4 regions of the Pseudomonas serbiensis genome follow, and region 1 is predicted to be linked to each of the others. Evidence: predicted binding sites of a transcription regulator. Region 1 holds the regulator's gene; each other region holds the start of a gene.
What was found. The regulator sigma-54, encoded in region 1, starts transcription at its own class of promoters, with help from an activator protein. The targets are predictions, from matches to a motif close to ANTGGCATNNANNTTGCTNT.
Positions count from the first base shown of each region.

Region 2: a site for sigma-54 is predicted at 2,636-2,655, ahead of Q6A51_RS06275 (flagellar basal body rod protein FlgF). Genes of this name have one in related genera too.
Region 3: a site for sigma-54 is predicted at 1,910-1,929, ahead of glnA (glutamate--ammonia ligase). Genes of this name have one in related genera too.
Region 4: a site for sigma-54 is predicted at 1,505-1,524, ahead of Q6A51_RS19765 (pilin). Genes of this name have one in related genera too.

Region 1 covers NZ_JAUQOO010000013.1:25,102-28,996, forward strand. The annotation lists gene rapZ (RNase adapter RapZ) at 1-785, opposite strand, end outside; gene ptsN (PTS IIA-like nitrogen regulatory protein PtsN) at 788-1,252, opposite strand; gene hpf (ribosome hibernation-promoting factor, HPF/YfiA family) at 1,264-1,572, opposite strand; gene Q6A51_RS17035 (RNA polymerase factor sigma-54) at 1,649-3,142, opposite strand; gene lptB (LPS export ABC transporter ATP-binding protein) at 3,327-3,895, opposite strand, start outside.
Region 2 covers NZ_JAUQOO010000003.1:299,892-303,786, forward strand. The annotation lists gene Q6A51_RS06260 (flagellar basal body P-ring protein FlgI) at 1-208, opposite strand, end outside; gene flgH (flagellar basal body L-ring protein FlgH) at 222-935, opposite strand; gene flgG (flagellar basal-body rod protein FlgG) at 1,008-1,796, opposite strand; gene Q6A51_RS06275 (flagellar basal body rod protein FlgF) at 1,843-2,583, opposite strand; gene Q6A51_RS06280 (hypothetical protein) at 2,864-3,055, shown strand; gene flgE (flagellar hook protein FlgE) at 3,158-3,895, opposite strand, start outside.
Region 3 covers NZ_JAUQOO010000006.1:76,639-80,533, reverse strand. The annotation lists gene typA (translational GTPase TypA) at 1-100, opposite strand, end outside; gene thiI (tRNA uracil 4-sulfurtransferase ThiI) at 241-1,695, opposite strand; gene glnA (glutamate--ammonia ligase) at 2,028-3,434, shown strand; gene Q6A51_RS09880 (cupin domain-containing protein) at 3,605-3,895, shown strand, end outside.
Region 4 covers NZ_JAUQOO010000016.1:135,669-139,563, reverse strand. The annotation lists gene Q6A51_RS19775 (ATP-grasp domain-containing protein) at 1-187, opposite strand, end outside; gene Q6A51_RS19770 (DUF1523 family protein) at 310-858, shown strand; gene Q6A51_RS19765 (pilin) at 1,029-1,460, opposite strand; gene pilB (type IV-A pilus assembly ATPase PilB) at 1,687-3,384, shown strand; gene Q6A51_RS19755 (type II secretion system F family protein) at 3,387-3,895, shown strand, end outside.

The DNA of each region.
Region 1 (3,895 bases):
AGGTAGACGGAGCGGTGATGCCCGCCTGTGCAGCCAATGGCAATGGTGACGTATGAGCGGTTGCTGGCAGCGAAGCGAGGCAGCCATTTGTTGAGGTAGGAAAAAATGTCCTGGAACATCTCCTCGACATCAGGCTGTGCTGCCAGGTATTCGACAACGGGAGCGTCAAGGCCGGAGTAGTCGCGTAGTTCCGGCTTCCAGTATGGATTGGGCAGGCAGCGAACATCGAACACCAGGTCCGCATCTACAGGCATGCCACGCTTGAAGCCAAACGATTCGATCAGGAAGGCGGTACCGGCCTCTGGCCTGTTCAGCAGGCGAAGCTTGATGGTATCGCGCAGTTGATAGAGGTTCAGGTGTGTGGTGTTGATCTTGAGGTCGGCCAGATCGATGATCGGCCCCAGCAACGTCGTTTCGTCGTGTATGGCCTCGGCCAATGAGCGATTGGCTGTGCTCAGGGGGTGACGACGGCGTGTTTCGGAGAACCGCTTGAGCAAGGTCGCTTCGTCGGCATCCAGATAAAGAATGTCGCACTGGATATTGCGTGCACGAACCTCGGCAAGCATTTGCGGGAAGCGCGTCAAGTGGCTCGGGAGGTTGCGTGCATCAATGGACACCGCCAGCAGCGGTTCGGCCAGTTCGGTGTTTATCAGGGCGCGTTCGGCCAGTTCAGGCAGCAGGCCGGCAGGGAGGTTGTCAACGCAATAGAAACCGTTGTCCTCCAGTACATCCAGAGCTGTGCTCTTGCCGGAGCCTGAGCGACCACTGACGACGATCATGCGCATGATCAGTTACCGTTCTGTACGTCCAGCACCACTTTATAAAGCGTTTCACCGCTTTCGGCACTGCGTAGGCGGTCACGTACTTCTGTGCGGTCAAGCATACTGGCTATCTGGCGCAGCAGCTCCAGGTGTTCATCGGTAGCAGCTTCCGGGACGAGCAGGACGAATAGCAGGTCTACCGGGGCGCCATCGATGGCGTCGAAATCGATGGGGGATTCCAGGCGCATAACAGCGCTGACAGGCGTTTCACAGCCTGCAAGGCGGCAATGGGGGATGGCAATGCCGTTGCCGAAACCGGTAGATCCCAGTTTTTCGCGGGCAACAAGGCTTTCAAACACACTTTGCTGATCCATGCTCGGTACTTCACGACCGATCAGGTTGGCAATTTGTTCGAGTACACGTTTTTTACTGCCGCCCGACACGTTCACGCATGAACGGCCGGGGGTCAGGATATTTTCAAGTCGGATCATTGGGATGAGTGTCAGCGAGCTGTCGCACCTTTAAGGATGTTCTGCTGCTTCTCCTTATGCTTGAGCAATTGTCTGTCGAGCTTATCAGTGAGAAGGTCGATTGCCGCGTACATGTCGTCATGTTCGGCGTTGGCTACGACCTCTCCACCATGGATGTGCAGAGTGGCTTCGATTTTCTGTTTCAGCTTCTCGACAGCCAGCGTGACCTGCACATTAGTAATCTTGTCAAAATGCCCTTCGAGCTTCTTGAGCTTGAGCTCAACGTATTCACGAAGGGGCTTGGTCACTTCCAGTTGGTGTCCACTGATATTGACTTGCATACAGCTTTCTCCTTTGCCAGTGCATAAAGAGGCAGGTGTTGAGTCCTGCCGCTGGAACGCTGTGGCTCTGCCTGCATCACATCAGTCGCTTGCGTTCACTCGAAGGTGCAATCCCCAGTGATTCGCGGTACTTGGCAACTGTGCGACGGGCTACTTGAATGCCTTGTGCCTCCAGTAAACCAGCGATCTTGCTATCACTCAACGGCTTTTTCTGATTTTCGGCAGCAACCAGTTTTTTAATGATTGCGCGGATAGCTGTCGAAGAGCATTCGCCGCCTTCGGAGGTGCTTACGTGGCTGGAAAAGAAGTATTTCAGCTCGTAAATGCCCCTTGGGGTGTGCATGAACTTCTGAGTGGTCACGCGGGAAATCGTCGACTCGTGCATGCCTACCGCTTCGGCGATGTCATGCAGGACGAGCGGTTTCATGGCCTCATCGCCGTATTCGAGAAAACCGCGCTGGTGCTCGACGATCTGGGTGGCAACCTTCATCAGTGTTTCGTTGCGGCTTTGCAGGCTCTTGATGAACCAGCGTGCTTCCTGCAACTGGTTGCGCATGAAGGTGTTGTCGGCGCTGGTGTCGGCACGGCGCACGAATCCGGCGTACTGAGGGTTGACGCGCAGGCGCGGTACCGACTCCTGATTCAGCTCTACCAGCCAGCGTTCGTTGTCCTTGCGTACGATCACGTCGGGCACGACGTATTCGGCTTCTGTGGACTCGATCTGGGAGCCGGGGCGAGGATTAAGGCTCTGGACCAGTTCGATGACCTGGCGCAGTTCGTCTTCCTTGAGCTTCATGCGGCGCATGAGCTGCGTATAGTCGCGGCTGCCCAGCAGATCGATGTAGTCGGTTACCAGGCGCTGTGCTTCTGCGAGCCAGCGGGTTTTTACCGGCAACTGACGCAGTTGCAGCAACAGGCATTCGCTCAGGTTGCGAGCGCCGATACCAGCGGGTTCAAATTGCTGAATGCGGTGCAGAACGGCTTCGATTTCGTCGAGTTCGATATCCAGTTCGGGGTCGAAGGCTTCGACTATCTCTTCGAGGGTTTCGTCGAGATAACCCTGGTTATTGATGCAGTCGATCAGGGTGACGGCAATCAGCCGGTCCTTGTCGGACATCGGCGCGACATTCAATTGCCATAGCAGGTGGCTTTGCAGGCTTTCGCCAGCGGATGTACGGGTGGTGAAGTCCCATTCATCGTCATCGTTGCTGGGCAGGCTGCTGGCGCTGGTCTGATAGACATCTTCCCAGGCGGTGTCGACAGGTAATTCGTTTGGAATGCGTTCGTTCCACTCGCCGTCTTCCAGGTTATCCACAGTCGGTGCGGTTTCCTGGTAGCTGGGTTCCTGAACGTCTGTATTGGGCTTTTGCTCGATGTTGTCAGCCAGAGGGTCGGAGTTGTCGAAGTCGTCGCCTTCTTCCTGACGTTCCAGCATAGGGTTGGATTCCAGTGCTTCCTGAATCTCTTGCTGGAGGTCCAGGGTCGATAACTGGAGCAAGCGGATAGCCTGTTGCAGCTGCGGCGTCATCGTCAGCTGCTGGCCCATTCTCAAGACTAGCGATGGTTTCATGGCAGGGGCTAAACACCTTATTCGCCGGCGCACATGCGCCATCCACTACAGGGCGCCGAAGCGCCAGCTTAAGCAAGTTATATGCCTGAATCTGAAGTGTTTGCCTAGAGCATCATGACAAAAAATGCATTGTCAACAGGATGTCCAGGCAAAGCTCGCATCAAAAGAGCTCACACAGGGTCGACTACAGGCGGAACTCGTGGCCGAGGTAGACTTCTTTCACCAACTGGTTGGCCAGAATGGTTTGCGAGTCGCCTTCGGCAATCAGTTGTCCATCGTTGACGATGTAAGCGGTTTCGCAGATATCCAGGGTTTCGCGGACGTTGTGATCGGTGATCAGCACGCCGATGCCCTTGGCTTTCAGGTGATGAATGATCTGTTTGATATCGCCCACCGAGATGGGGTCAACGCCTGCGAAAGGCTCATCGAGCAGGATGAACTTGGGGGCGGTGGCCAGTGCGCGGGCAATTTCCACGCGGCGACGTTCGCCACCCGAAAGGCTCATGCCCAGGTTGTCGCGGATATGGGTGATGTGGAATTCCTGAAGCAGGCTTTCCAGCTCCTTGCGACGTGCAGCGCCGTCGAGTTCCTTGCGGGTTTCAAGGATGGCCATGATGTTGTCGGCCACGGACAGCTTGCGGAAGATCGAGGCTTCCTGTGGCAGGTAGCCAATACCGGCACGGGCGCGACCGTGCATCGGCTGGTGGCTGACATCGAGGTCATCGATCAGGACGCGGCCCTGATCGGCCTGTA
Region 2 (3,895 bases), on a different contig from region 1:
ACAACATGTTGTTGAAGGTTTGCAGAGTAAACGGCGTCTGAGTGGTCTGGTCACCCGTACCATTGAGGCCCACGACCAGACCATAACCGATCAATTGGTTGGCCCGGACGCCCGAGATACTGGCGATGTCCTTCAGGCGTTCGGCCTGAACACCGAAGGCGGTGGACAGCAGCAGGGTTGCCGCAATCAGTTGCTTGAACTTGATCATGTCTATCCCGCTATCAGAAAGGGAACAACGGGCTGAGGAAGAACCGGTCGAACCAGCCTGGCTGGTTGGAGTCGGCAAATGCACCAGTACCTGAATACGTAATACGCGCATCAGCCACTCGCGTGGATGACACAGTGTTATCGGTGGCAATGTCGTCGGCACGAATCAAACCGGCAATACGGACCAGCTCGTCACCGGTATTGAGGGTCAGCCATTTTTCGCCACGCACTGCCAGAATTCCGTTAGGCATCACATCAGCTACCGTCACCGTCACCGAACCGGTCAGGCTGTTGCTCTGGGCGGCCTGCCCCTGACCTGCGGTAGAACGTGCGCCCGTGTAGCCGGCATTGAGACTCAGGTCGTTACTGCCGATCGGGTTATTGGTCGTCAACCCGGAACCGAACAACGAAGTCAGACCCAGGTTGGCAGTGCTGTCCTTGGTAATGGCAGAACTGGCAGCCTTGCTGGAAGCCATACGCTCGGAAAGCGTGATGGTGATGATGTCACCCACCCGGAAGGCCTTGCGGTCGCCGTACAGGTTCTGCTCGAAACCGGCCTGATAGATCGCGCCATTGTTGGCAGCGGCAGACATGGGCGTGCGCGGCAACACCGGCGCGTAATAAGGGTCATTAGGCTTGGCAGAAGGCGCCACACAGCCTGACAGCAAAGCGATCCCGCACAAAGGGGCGATCAATACTGAAAAACGCAGAACACTAAGGCGTTTCATGACACTTGAAACCTCGCGGTGTAGCAGGCGCCGATCGGGCGCCCTGTCGATTTGAGCAGATACATCAGGGTCTTACAGATTCTGAGTCAGGTTCTGCAACATCTGGTCGGCAGTGGAGATCACTTTGGAGTTCATCTCGTAGGCGCGCTGAGTGGTGATCATGTTGACCAGCTCTTCAACCGTGCTCACGTTGGAGTTTTCGAGAGTGTTCTGCAGGGTCGTACCCAGACCGTTCAAGCCAGGAGTACCCACTTGAGGCGCGCCGCTGGAACCGGTTTCCAGGTACAGGTTGCCGCCAATGGCCTGCAGACCGGCCGGGTTGATGAACTCGGCAGTCTGAATATTGCCGATGACCTGCGGCGTTGCAGTAGCACCCGCCACAGTGATCGAAACAGTACCGTCCTGACCGACCGTGAAGGTCTGGGCGTTTTGTGGAACGACAATCGCAGGCTCCAGGGCATAGCCATTGGCAGTCACGATCTGGCCGTTGGCATCCAGGTGGAAAGTACCGTCGCGGCTGTAGGCGATGGTGCCGTCAGGCTGCGAGATCTGGAAGAAACCGCGACCATTGATTGCCAGGTCCAGAGGGTTTTCCGTGGTTTGCAGGCTGCCTGCGGTGAAGTTCTTTTGCGTGCCGACAATGCGCACACCGGTACCCAGTTGCAGACCGGACGGCAGTTCGCTGTCCTGGGTCGACTGAGCACCTGGCTGACGCTTGATCTGATAGAGCAAATCCTGGAATTCGGCACGATCACTCTTGAAACCTGTGGTCGAAACGTTCGCCAGGTTGTTGGAGATTGTGGTCAGGTTGGTGTCCTGAGCAGCGAGGCCGGTTTTCGCAACATATAGTGCAGGAAGCATTCGTTTTCTCCTCAAGCGCCGGATTGTCGACGCAAGCTGTCAATGGTTAGCCAAGTTGCAAGACGCGAGCCATCGCCTGATCATCTTCTTCAGCTGTTTTCATCATTTTGACGTGCAATTCAAACTGCCGGGCCAAGGCCAGTACCGAGGTCATTTCCTCCACGGCATTGACGTTGCTCGCCTGCAGAAAGCCGGACTCGACACGCACATTGGCGTCGACCGGCGCAGCCTGGCCACTCTTGGTGTGGATCAAACCGTCAGGGCCTTTTTCCATGGTGCTCAGGTCAGGGTTGACCAGCTTGATACGGTCAACTTCCGCCATGACCTGCGGGCTTTCACCCATCGAGCGAATACTGATCGTGCCGTCGGCACCGATTTCGATCTGCTGCTCAGGCGGCACGGCAATCGGCCCGCCGTTGCCCATGACCGGCAAACCACTGCCGTTGCGCAGCACACCCAGAGCATCGATATTCATGCCGGCACTGCGGGTATAGGCCTCACCACCATCGGCAGTCTGAACCGCAATCCAGCCATCACCCTTGACGGCGACATCCAGCTCACGACCGGTCTGGACCAGCGCGCCACCGGAAAAGTCAGTACCCGGACGTTCGCCCATCGCATAGGCACGCGAAGGCATGACCTCGCCAAATACCGGCATCGAACGGGCCTGTTGCAGGTCGCGCATGAAGCCATTGGTCGATACGTTAGCCAGGTTGTTGGCATGAACCTTTTGCGACTGAGCGTTTTCAGACGCCCCGCTCATTGCGACATAAAGCAACTTGTCCACAGTCTTCCTCCTCCGACAGACGCTTGCCGCCTGTAGCTGTTCTGCATGGGAGAAAGCAATTTTTGAACCAACTTTTCAGAATGGATACAAACGCCTGATTCTCTTGTAAAAACCGGAGCATGCCGGACAACCTTCGGCACCGCGCCACACAAGAGCGGCGGTAGATTGCCGCCACCCAGCCAACCCGCCTGACACACCGCCAAAAAAACTTCGCTCACCCTGACCGATACGCCTGACGAGGGTGATAATCTTGCCGGGAACCCACATAACGGGAATCGTCATGCACTTTCGAGCGCGTCTTCTCGCCAGCATTGCAGCCCTGCTGATGACCAGCCCCCTCCTCGCCCAGGCCGCTCCTGCGCCTTATTACAGATGGCAGGGCGACAGCAGGATCGTCTGCGCCCAGACCAGCCCGGGACCGGGATGGAAACGACTGAACGGCTCGTTTATCAAGTCCGACTGCTCGGTCTGAACAGCACCCCGAAAAGCGCTCCCTGCATCGGATTTCACAACCGCCACAAACAAGAAAGCCCCTCGCAAGGGGCTTTCTTCAACACTTCATCAAACCTGATTATCAGGTCATCTGAATAGTGGTCTGCATGATGGTGCTTTCAGTCGAAATGGTTTTCGCATTCGCCTGATAGTTGCTTTGCGCCTTGATCAGGTTGACCAGCTCCAGTGTCAGATCGACGTTGGAGTCTTCCAGCGCCTGGCCCGTGATGTAACCCAGAGTGCCTGACTGCGGAACACCGGTCACAGGCAAACCAGAGGCGAAGGTTTCACGCCAGTTAGTACCACCCGCCGGAGAGAGCCCCTGCACGTTGGCGAATGTCGTCAGAGAAACCTGACCAATCACCTTCGACTGACCATTTGTGTAGGACGCAAACAGGTTGCCACTGGCATCCACGCTCATATCCTTGATCTGTCCGGCTGCATAACCATTCTGGGTCTGAGTGATAGGACCCGAAACAGAAGCCGTCTGGGTAGCCTGAGTCATGTCCAGCCTGATACCCGAAGTGACGCCAACAGCACCGTTGGCAACCCAGGTCGCCGAGGTACCCGTACCGGTTTGCATGGCAGGGACCCAATTGTTGACCTGGAAAGTACCATCGGCATTGACTGCAACGTTGGTACTGGCCGACGGAACAGACGGGGTTGCCGCCGTATTGATGACCATGTTGCCGGACGTGTCGAAAGTCAGGTCGTTACGGTCAGCTGTGGTACTGGCCGGGTTGCTGATACTGCGACCATCGATCAGCGAATACATGGCCCAGGTGTTGGTACCTGTTTTAGCCAGGTAAGTTTCCAGAGA
Region 3 (3,895 bases), on a different contig from region 1:
GCTCCAGAGTGCCGGACTGACGCAGAAGTTTGTCTACCAGGGTAGTTTTGCCATGGTCAACGTGAGCAATGATGGCGATGTTACGTAGATTTTCGATCACTTGTGTATCTCGATCAGAGGATTCGGTGAGCTGACTGTTGTCAGGCAGCAATTAACATTGAGTCGGCAAAAGCCGTTACGGCTTGACGACTGGTGTCGGGGGGCCGGTGACGCAAGCCACAGGCAAACAGCCCCGGGCACTTAGCTCGGTCGATAAACGCGCACATTGGCATGCCCCTCACTGAGCAGATGGTGAGCATGCAGGCGACTCATGACGCCTTTGTCGCAATACAACAGGTACTGGCGCGTGTTATCCAGTTCCTTGAAGCGGCTGTTCAATGCATAGAACGGCAGCGTCTGTATTTCTATGCCCGGCACTTCCAGCGGCAGGTCTTCCTGGGCATCCGGGTGACGGATGTCGATGATGACCTGGCTGGCCAGCGCCTGGCTGACTTCCTCTATTTCGACATTCTGGCTCAGATCGTCGATCACCCGATCGATGGTCACCAGCCTGGCACGCTCGAGCGCTCGCTCGAGAACAGCCATGTCAAACTGCTTCTCTTCGTACTCAACGCGGTTACGCTTGGCGTTGGTCTTGGGGTTGACCGAAATCACCCCGCAATATTCAGGCATGTGCCGGGCGAATTCGGCAGTGCCGATTTCAGTCGCCAGATCGACGATGTCCTGCTTGTGGCTGGCAATCAGTGGCCGCAGCACCAGTTTGTCGGTAGCCGAATCGATGACCGAAAGATTGGGCAGCGTCTGGCTGGACACCTGCGAAATCGCTTCACCGGTCACCAGCACATCGATTTCGAGACGGTCGGCAACAGATGAGGCAGCGCGTAACATCATACGCTTCAAAACTACACCCATATGACTGTTATCGACTTTCTGCAGAATTTCTCCCAGAACTTCCTCGAAAGGCACGCTGACAAACAGCACTCGCTGGGAACTGCCGTACTTCTTCCAGATGAAATGGGCGACTTCCATAACACCCAGCTCATGAGCGCGGCCACCCAGATTAAAGAAGCAGAAGTGCGCCATGAGGCCACGACGCATGATCTGGTAAGCCGCAACGGTCGAGTCGAAACCGCCCGACATGAGGACCAGGGTCTGCTCCAGCGCGCCCAGCGGATAACCGCCCATGCCCTGATGCTGGTCATGAATGACAAACAGACGCTGGTCGCGGATTTCCATACGCACGACGAGTTCGGGCTTTCGCAGCTCGATACCGGCAGCGCCGCACTGCTGGCGCAACTTGCTGCCGACGTATTTTTCGACGTCCATGGAGCTGAAATCATGCCGCCCTGCACGCTTGCAGCGCACCGAAAACATCTTGCCGGGCAGCAGGTCGCCGTAATGCGTCCTGCATTTGGCAACGATGTCATCCAGATCACCCAGCGGATACTCGGCAACCTGCAGGAAATTGGCGATACCCGGCATGCAGCTCAGGCGCTCGGTGATGCCCTGCAGGACTTTGGGATCGGTCAGCCTTGTTTCGACCTCAAGATTGTCCCATACGCCACCCACGACAATGTCCGCGTCCAGTTCCCGGAGCACGGTACGAATGTTCTTGGCCAGCTGGCGGATGAACTTCTTGCGCACCGGCGGGCTTTTGATGGTGATTTCGGGAAAAACTTTAACGATTAGCTTCATGGAAACGGTACGTGAGGTGCCGGCCGAAAAAGGGGGGCGCGGATTATAGCGGAAATTGCTCAAGGTTTAACCAGTTATCGTACTACCAATCATCGTCGCACCAAAAAAGCACGCCAAGGCATTTTAAAGCCCCATAAAGGTGCGTCATTTTGCCGATAAATCCGTTTTTGACTCCGAAAAGGCTCTGTTTGGGGCGAAAAACCCAACTCGGGGCACTGGCATGCAAATTGCTCCCTTGTGAGGCAGGTTGCCTTGGCAGAGTATCTGCGCCGGCATCACCCAAATTTAAGGGGCCATAACCATAACCAGGCCCTAGCCACCCGGAGGACACCATGTCGAAGTCGGTTCAACTCATCAAAGATCATGACGTTAAATGGATTGATCTGCGCTTCACTGACACCAAAGGCAAGCAGCAACACGTCACGATGCCTGCTCGCGACGCGCTGGACGACGACTTCTTCGAAGTCGGCAAGATGTTCGACGGTTCCTCCATCGAAGGCTGGAAAGGCATCGAAGCTTCCGACATGATCCTGCTGCCGGACGACGACTCCGCCGTGCTGGACCCATTCACCGAAGAGCCGACCCTGATCCTGGTCTGCGACATCATCGAACCTTCGACCATGCAAGGCTACGATCGCGACCCACGCGCCATCGCTCACCGGGCAGAGGAATACCTGAAGACTACCGGTATCGGTGACACCGTATTCGTCGGTCCGGAGCCTGAGTTCTTCATCTTCGACTCGGTCAAATACAAGTCCGACATCTCCGGCTCCATGTTCAAGATCTTCTCCGAGCAAGGCTCGTGGATGACTGACCAGGACGTGGAAGGCGGCAACAAAGGCCACCGTCCAGGTATCAAAGGCGGCTACTTCCCGGTTCCACCGGTCGACCACGACCACGAAATCCGCACCGCAATGTGCAACGCTCTGGAAGAAATGGGCCAGATCGTCGAAGTTCACCACCACGAAGTGGCAACTGCCGGCCAGAACGAAATCGGCGTCAAGTTCAACACCCTGGTGAAGAAAGCTGACGAAGTTCAAACCCTGAAATACGTTGTTCACAACGTAGCCGATGCCTATGGCCGCACTGCGACCTTCATGCCGAAGCCTCTGTACGGCGACAACGGTTCGGGCATGCACGTTCACCTGTCCATCGCCAAAGATGGCAAGAACACCTTCGCTGGCGAAGGCTATGCCGGCCTGTCCGACACCGCTCTGTACTTCATCGGCGGTATCATCAAGCACGGTAAGGCTCTGAACGGCTTCACCAACCCGTCGACCAACTCCTACAAGCGTCTGGTCCCAGGTTTCGAAGCTCCGGTAATGCTGGCCTACTCGGCTCGCAACCGTTCCGCTTCGATCCGTATTCCTTACGTCTCCAGCCCACGCGGCCGTCGTATCGAAGCCCGCTTCCCGGATCCAGCAGCCAACCCGTACCTGGCATTCGCTGCACTGTTGATGGCTGGCCTGGACGGCATCCAGAACAAGATCCACCCTGGCGATGCAGCTGACAAGAACCTGTATGACCTGCCGCCTGAAGAGGCGAAAGAGATCCCACAAGTTTGCGGCAGCCTGAAAGAAGCCCTGGAAGAGCTGGACAAAGGTCGTGCGTTCCTGACCAAAGGCGGCGTTTTCAGCGACGACTTCATCGACGCTTACATCGACCTGAAAAGCGAAGAAGAAATCAAGGTACGTACTTTCGTACACCCACTGGAATACGAGCTGTACTACAGCTGCTAATCCAGTTGCGCCAGCATTGATGGCGTAAATGAGGCCTCCTTCGGGAGGCCTTTTTCATGCCCGCGCTTTTTTACTGACATGTAGTAAATACTTAGCACCTTGCTGCCCGAGCTTTTTGGAATCCTTGCGTTTCGCCTTGAAATCTATCAATCGCAAAACCGGGGGTCTCCATGAACATCAAAATCCTGCTGGTCGTCGCCAGCTTGTTATTGGGCAACATGGCTTTCGCTGACAAAAGCATGCAGGGCACAAACCAACCCACATCCCGGACATTGCTCGAAGCCACCCAGTCATGGGACGGAACGCTCTATAAGGCTTATCCCGAGGGCCAGCCGGAACTGAGCATTCTCAAAATCACCATCCCGGCGAACAGCACGCTGAAATGGCACCAGCACCCCGTTCCAAACGCAGCCTATGTCCTTTCCGGCGAACTCACGGTCGAAGCAAAGGAGGGAGGCAAG
Region 4 (3,895 bases), on a different contig from region 1:
TCTCAAGAACCCAGTCAATGCGCTCAGCGTTATTGCGGGGCTCCTGCAAGGCAACGTCGGCCTGCCCGGTAATTTCCGAGCGATCCTGGCGATGGGAAGCGATAATCCGCACCGATGCCGGCAAGGCATCACGCGCGCCCATGATGACTTCGCGCTGGCTGGACTGCCCTTCAAGGAACCAAATCATGTGACTCTCCAGAAGACAAAGCAGCTTTCTAAGCAGCTTTGTCGAATTTTGTAATAACTGTTTTGCTTCAAAATGTTCGGATTAGGGCAAAGTCACGCCATTTTTCACTAGGGGACAATGACATGAAGTGGCTCAAGCGGTCGATTTGGCTTTTGGTTTTCGTTGCATTCGGGATCGGCGCACTCAGCCTCTACTACGTCTTGCCGCGTCATGATGTCGTGATGGTCACGGGTGTGGAAGTAAAAAGAATGGACGCAGACGGCGTGATCAACGCCGACAACGTGGCCGACGGCCCGACCCGCGATGTCTACTTCATCAACACCGAAGACCCGGACACCAAGAAAGTCGTGGTCTACCGCAACGAAGACACCGGCTGGAGCTTCCCGTGGTACTTCAAGTTCGACTCGGCAGATATCCAGGCCAAGGCCCAGGGCTATTCCCGTGACTCGCAGCAACTGGCACTGATCCGCTACTACGGCTGGCGCATCCAGATCCTGTCGATGTTCCCCAACATCACCGAGATCGAAATCACCAGCAACCGCGACCAACCGTTCCCGATCTTCAACGCGATCTTCTTCAGCGTGCTGATTCTGCTGGTGCTGGTCGTGGTGATTGTGGTCAAGCGCCGGTTTCGCAAGCAGCCGCGGGTGGATGGGGTTGTGAGGGGGTAGGAATTTATTTGCGACGGGCAAGTTCATCCGGCAGAGATATGGCGTTTGGGGTGTGCCGTCTCGCGAATGAATTCGCTCCTACCGGGAAGTACAGAAACCAAAAGCCCGATCAGTGATGATCGGGCTTTTGGTTTTATGCCGTCAGATACAGCCGTTGCTTCGACTGTGATTCAACGGCAGTTAGCTGGACGGTACTGGGCAATGATTGTGCCCGTATTGCATGTCCAGTTAATAGTGTTGTTAGTAGTGCCGGCGGTGACAGGACTCAACACGAAAGTCTGGTTGCGAATTACCGTGTTAACAGGCGCATCGTTACGTGAAAGCGCAGTAATAACACCGTTCGCGATTGTAACACTTGCAGTGTAAGTGCCAGATGCGCCGCCATATCCTGCAGCAGCGTTATCGGCGGGAAGCACGCCAGTTGTCTGGAAAGATTCAGTAACGGCAACCTTAGCACCATCCGTGAGCGCAGCAAGCTCCGCTACTTGAGCACGGATTGTGTAGTCCTGATATGCAGGGATGGCCACCGCTGCAAGAATACCGACGATAGCCACAACGATCATGAGCTCGATGAGCGTAAAACCTTTTTGTACTGTTTTCATGTACTTCTCCGAGGCGTCAATTTTTTAGGTGCCTTACCTGGGTAAAAGCATAGGCCGTGCCAACGCAAGCCAAGCCTCAAGTCATTGACCAAAATCAACTTCTCTTCAACATTTCAACCTTCAGAAATCATCAGAAACTGACAATTTTCGTCACATGCCACACTGCCATTTGGCAGCACAGCCCGACTGCGCTATAAACCTCACACTGTCTGTGTCTGGTGGTTTTATGTCTGATGTCGTCCTCACCGGTCTTGCCAAGCAATTGGTCGAAGCCGAGCTTCTCACTGAAAAAACTGCGCAGCAGGCTTACCAACAGGCACGGCGCGACAAGATTTCGTTGGTCAGCTATCTGGTACAGAACAAACTGGTTAAAAGTCTGGTGCTGGCAGAGTTGGCATCCGATCAGTTCGGCGTGCCCTTTCTCGACCTCAACTGCCTGGACAAGGAAAGCCAGCCCAAGGGACTGGTCAGTGAAAAGCTGGTGCGCCAGCATCATGCCCTGCCTTTATGGCGGCGCGGCAACAAGCTGTTCGTGGGCGTATCGGACCCCACCAACCATCAAGCCGTGACCGATATACAGTTCAGCACAGGCCTCAATACCGAAGCGATTCTGGTAGAGGACGACAAGCTTAGCGACGCCATTGATAAGCTCTTTGACTCTGGCATGGGCTTGGGAGACATGTCCGATGTGGATCTGGGCCTTGATCTCGAACCTGTCGATACCGGAAAAGAGACCACCCTTAGCGGACAAGGTGACGCCGATGATGCTCCGGTGGTGCGCTTCGTCAACAAGATGCTTATGGACGCCATACGCCTTGGGTCTTCAGACCTGCACTTCGAGCCGTACGAAAAAGTCTTTCGCGTGCGCTTTCGTACCGATGGCATTTTGCACGAGGCCGCCAAACCGCCTATCCATCTGGCAAGCCGGATTGCCGCACGCCTGAAAGTCATGGCCAGCCTGGATATCTCGGAGCGGCGCAAACCTCAGGATGGTCGGGTCAAACTGCGCGTATCCAAAAGCAAGGCCATCGATTTTCGTATGAACACCCTGCCGACGCTGTGGGGCGAAAAGATCGTGATGCGGATCCTAGACCCCACCAGCGCCCAGATGGGTATCGATGCGCTGGGGTATGAGCCGGAGCAAAAGGCTCTTTATCTGGAAGCTCTCAAACAGCCGCAAGGGATGATCCTGGTCACAGGCCCGACAGGCTCGGGTAAAACCGTTTCGCTCTATACCGGCCTGAATATCCTCAATACCGTGGATATCAATATTTCTACCGCCGAAGACCCTGTGGAAATCAACCTGGAAGGCATCAATCAGGTCAACGTCAACCCGCGCCAGGGCATGGACTTTTCCCAGGCGCTACGGGCCTTTTTGCGTCAGGACCCGGACGTCATCATGGTGGGCGAGATCCGCGACCTGGAAACTGCAGAAATCGCGATCAAGGCCTCCCAGACCGGCCATATGGTGCTTTCCACCCTGCACACCAATAGCGCGGCGGAAACGCTAACACGCCTGCACCATATGGGCGTCGCAGCCTTTAACATTGCCACGGCTATCAACCTGATCATTGCCCAGCGCCTGGCCCGTAAACTCTGCCCTCACTGCAAAAAAGAGATCGATGTTCCACGGGAAACCCTGCTCAAGGAAGGCTTCCCGGAATCGGAAATCGGCAAGTTCAAGATCTACGGCCCCGTTGGCTGCGATAACTGCAATGGCGGCTATAGAGGCCGGGTCGGTATTTACGAAGTGGTCAAGAAAACACCGGAGCTGGAACGCATCATCATGGAAGAAGGCAACGCATTGGACATTTCAAAACAGATGCGCAAGGACGGCTTCAGTGATTTACGCACTTCTGGCTTGCACAAAGCCATGCAGGGCATTACCAGTCTTGAAGAAGTCAACCGCGTGACCAAGGATTAAACATGGCTAGCAAGGCAGTCAAAGTCACTGTTTACACGTGGGAAGGCCTGGACAAGAAAGGCGCGAAAATGCGTGGTGAGTTGAGCGGCCATAACCCGGCACTTATCAAGGCCCAGTTGCGCAAGCAAGGCATTAACCCCACCAAGGTACGCAAAAAAGCCGTCTCGCTATTCGGTAAAGGCAAGAAGATCAAACCGCTGGATATCGCCTTTTTCTCACGGCAAATGGCAACGATGATGAAAGCGGGGGTTCCGCTGCTACACTCGTTCGACATCATCAGCGAGGGTGCCGAAAACCCGAATATGCGGTCGCTGGTGGACTTCCTGAAACAGGAAGTCTCGGCAGGTAACAGTCTGGCAACGGCTTTGCGGCAAAAGCCCGAATACTTCGACGATCTGTACTGCAATCTGGTGGATGCTGGTGAGCAGGCCGGCGCGCTTGAAAGTCTGCTGGATCGGGTTGCCACCTATAAGGAAAAGACCGAGGCACTCAAGTCCAAGATCAAGAAGGC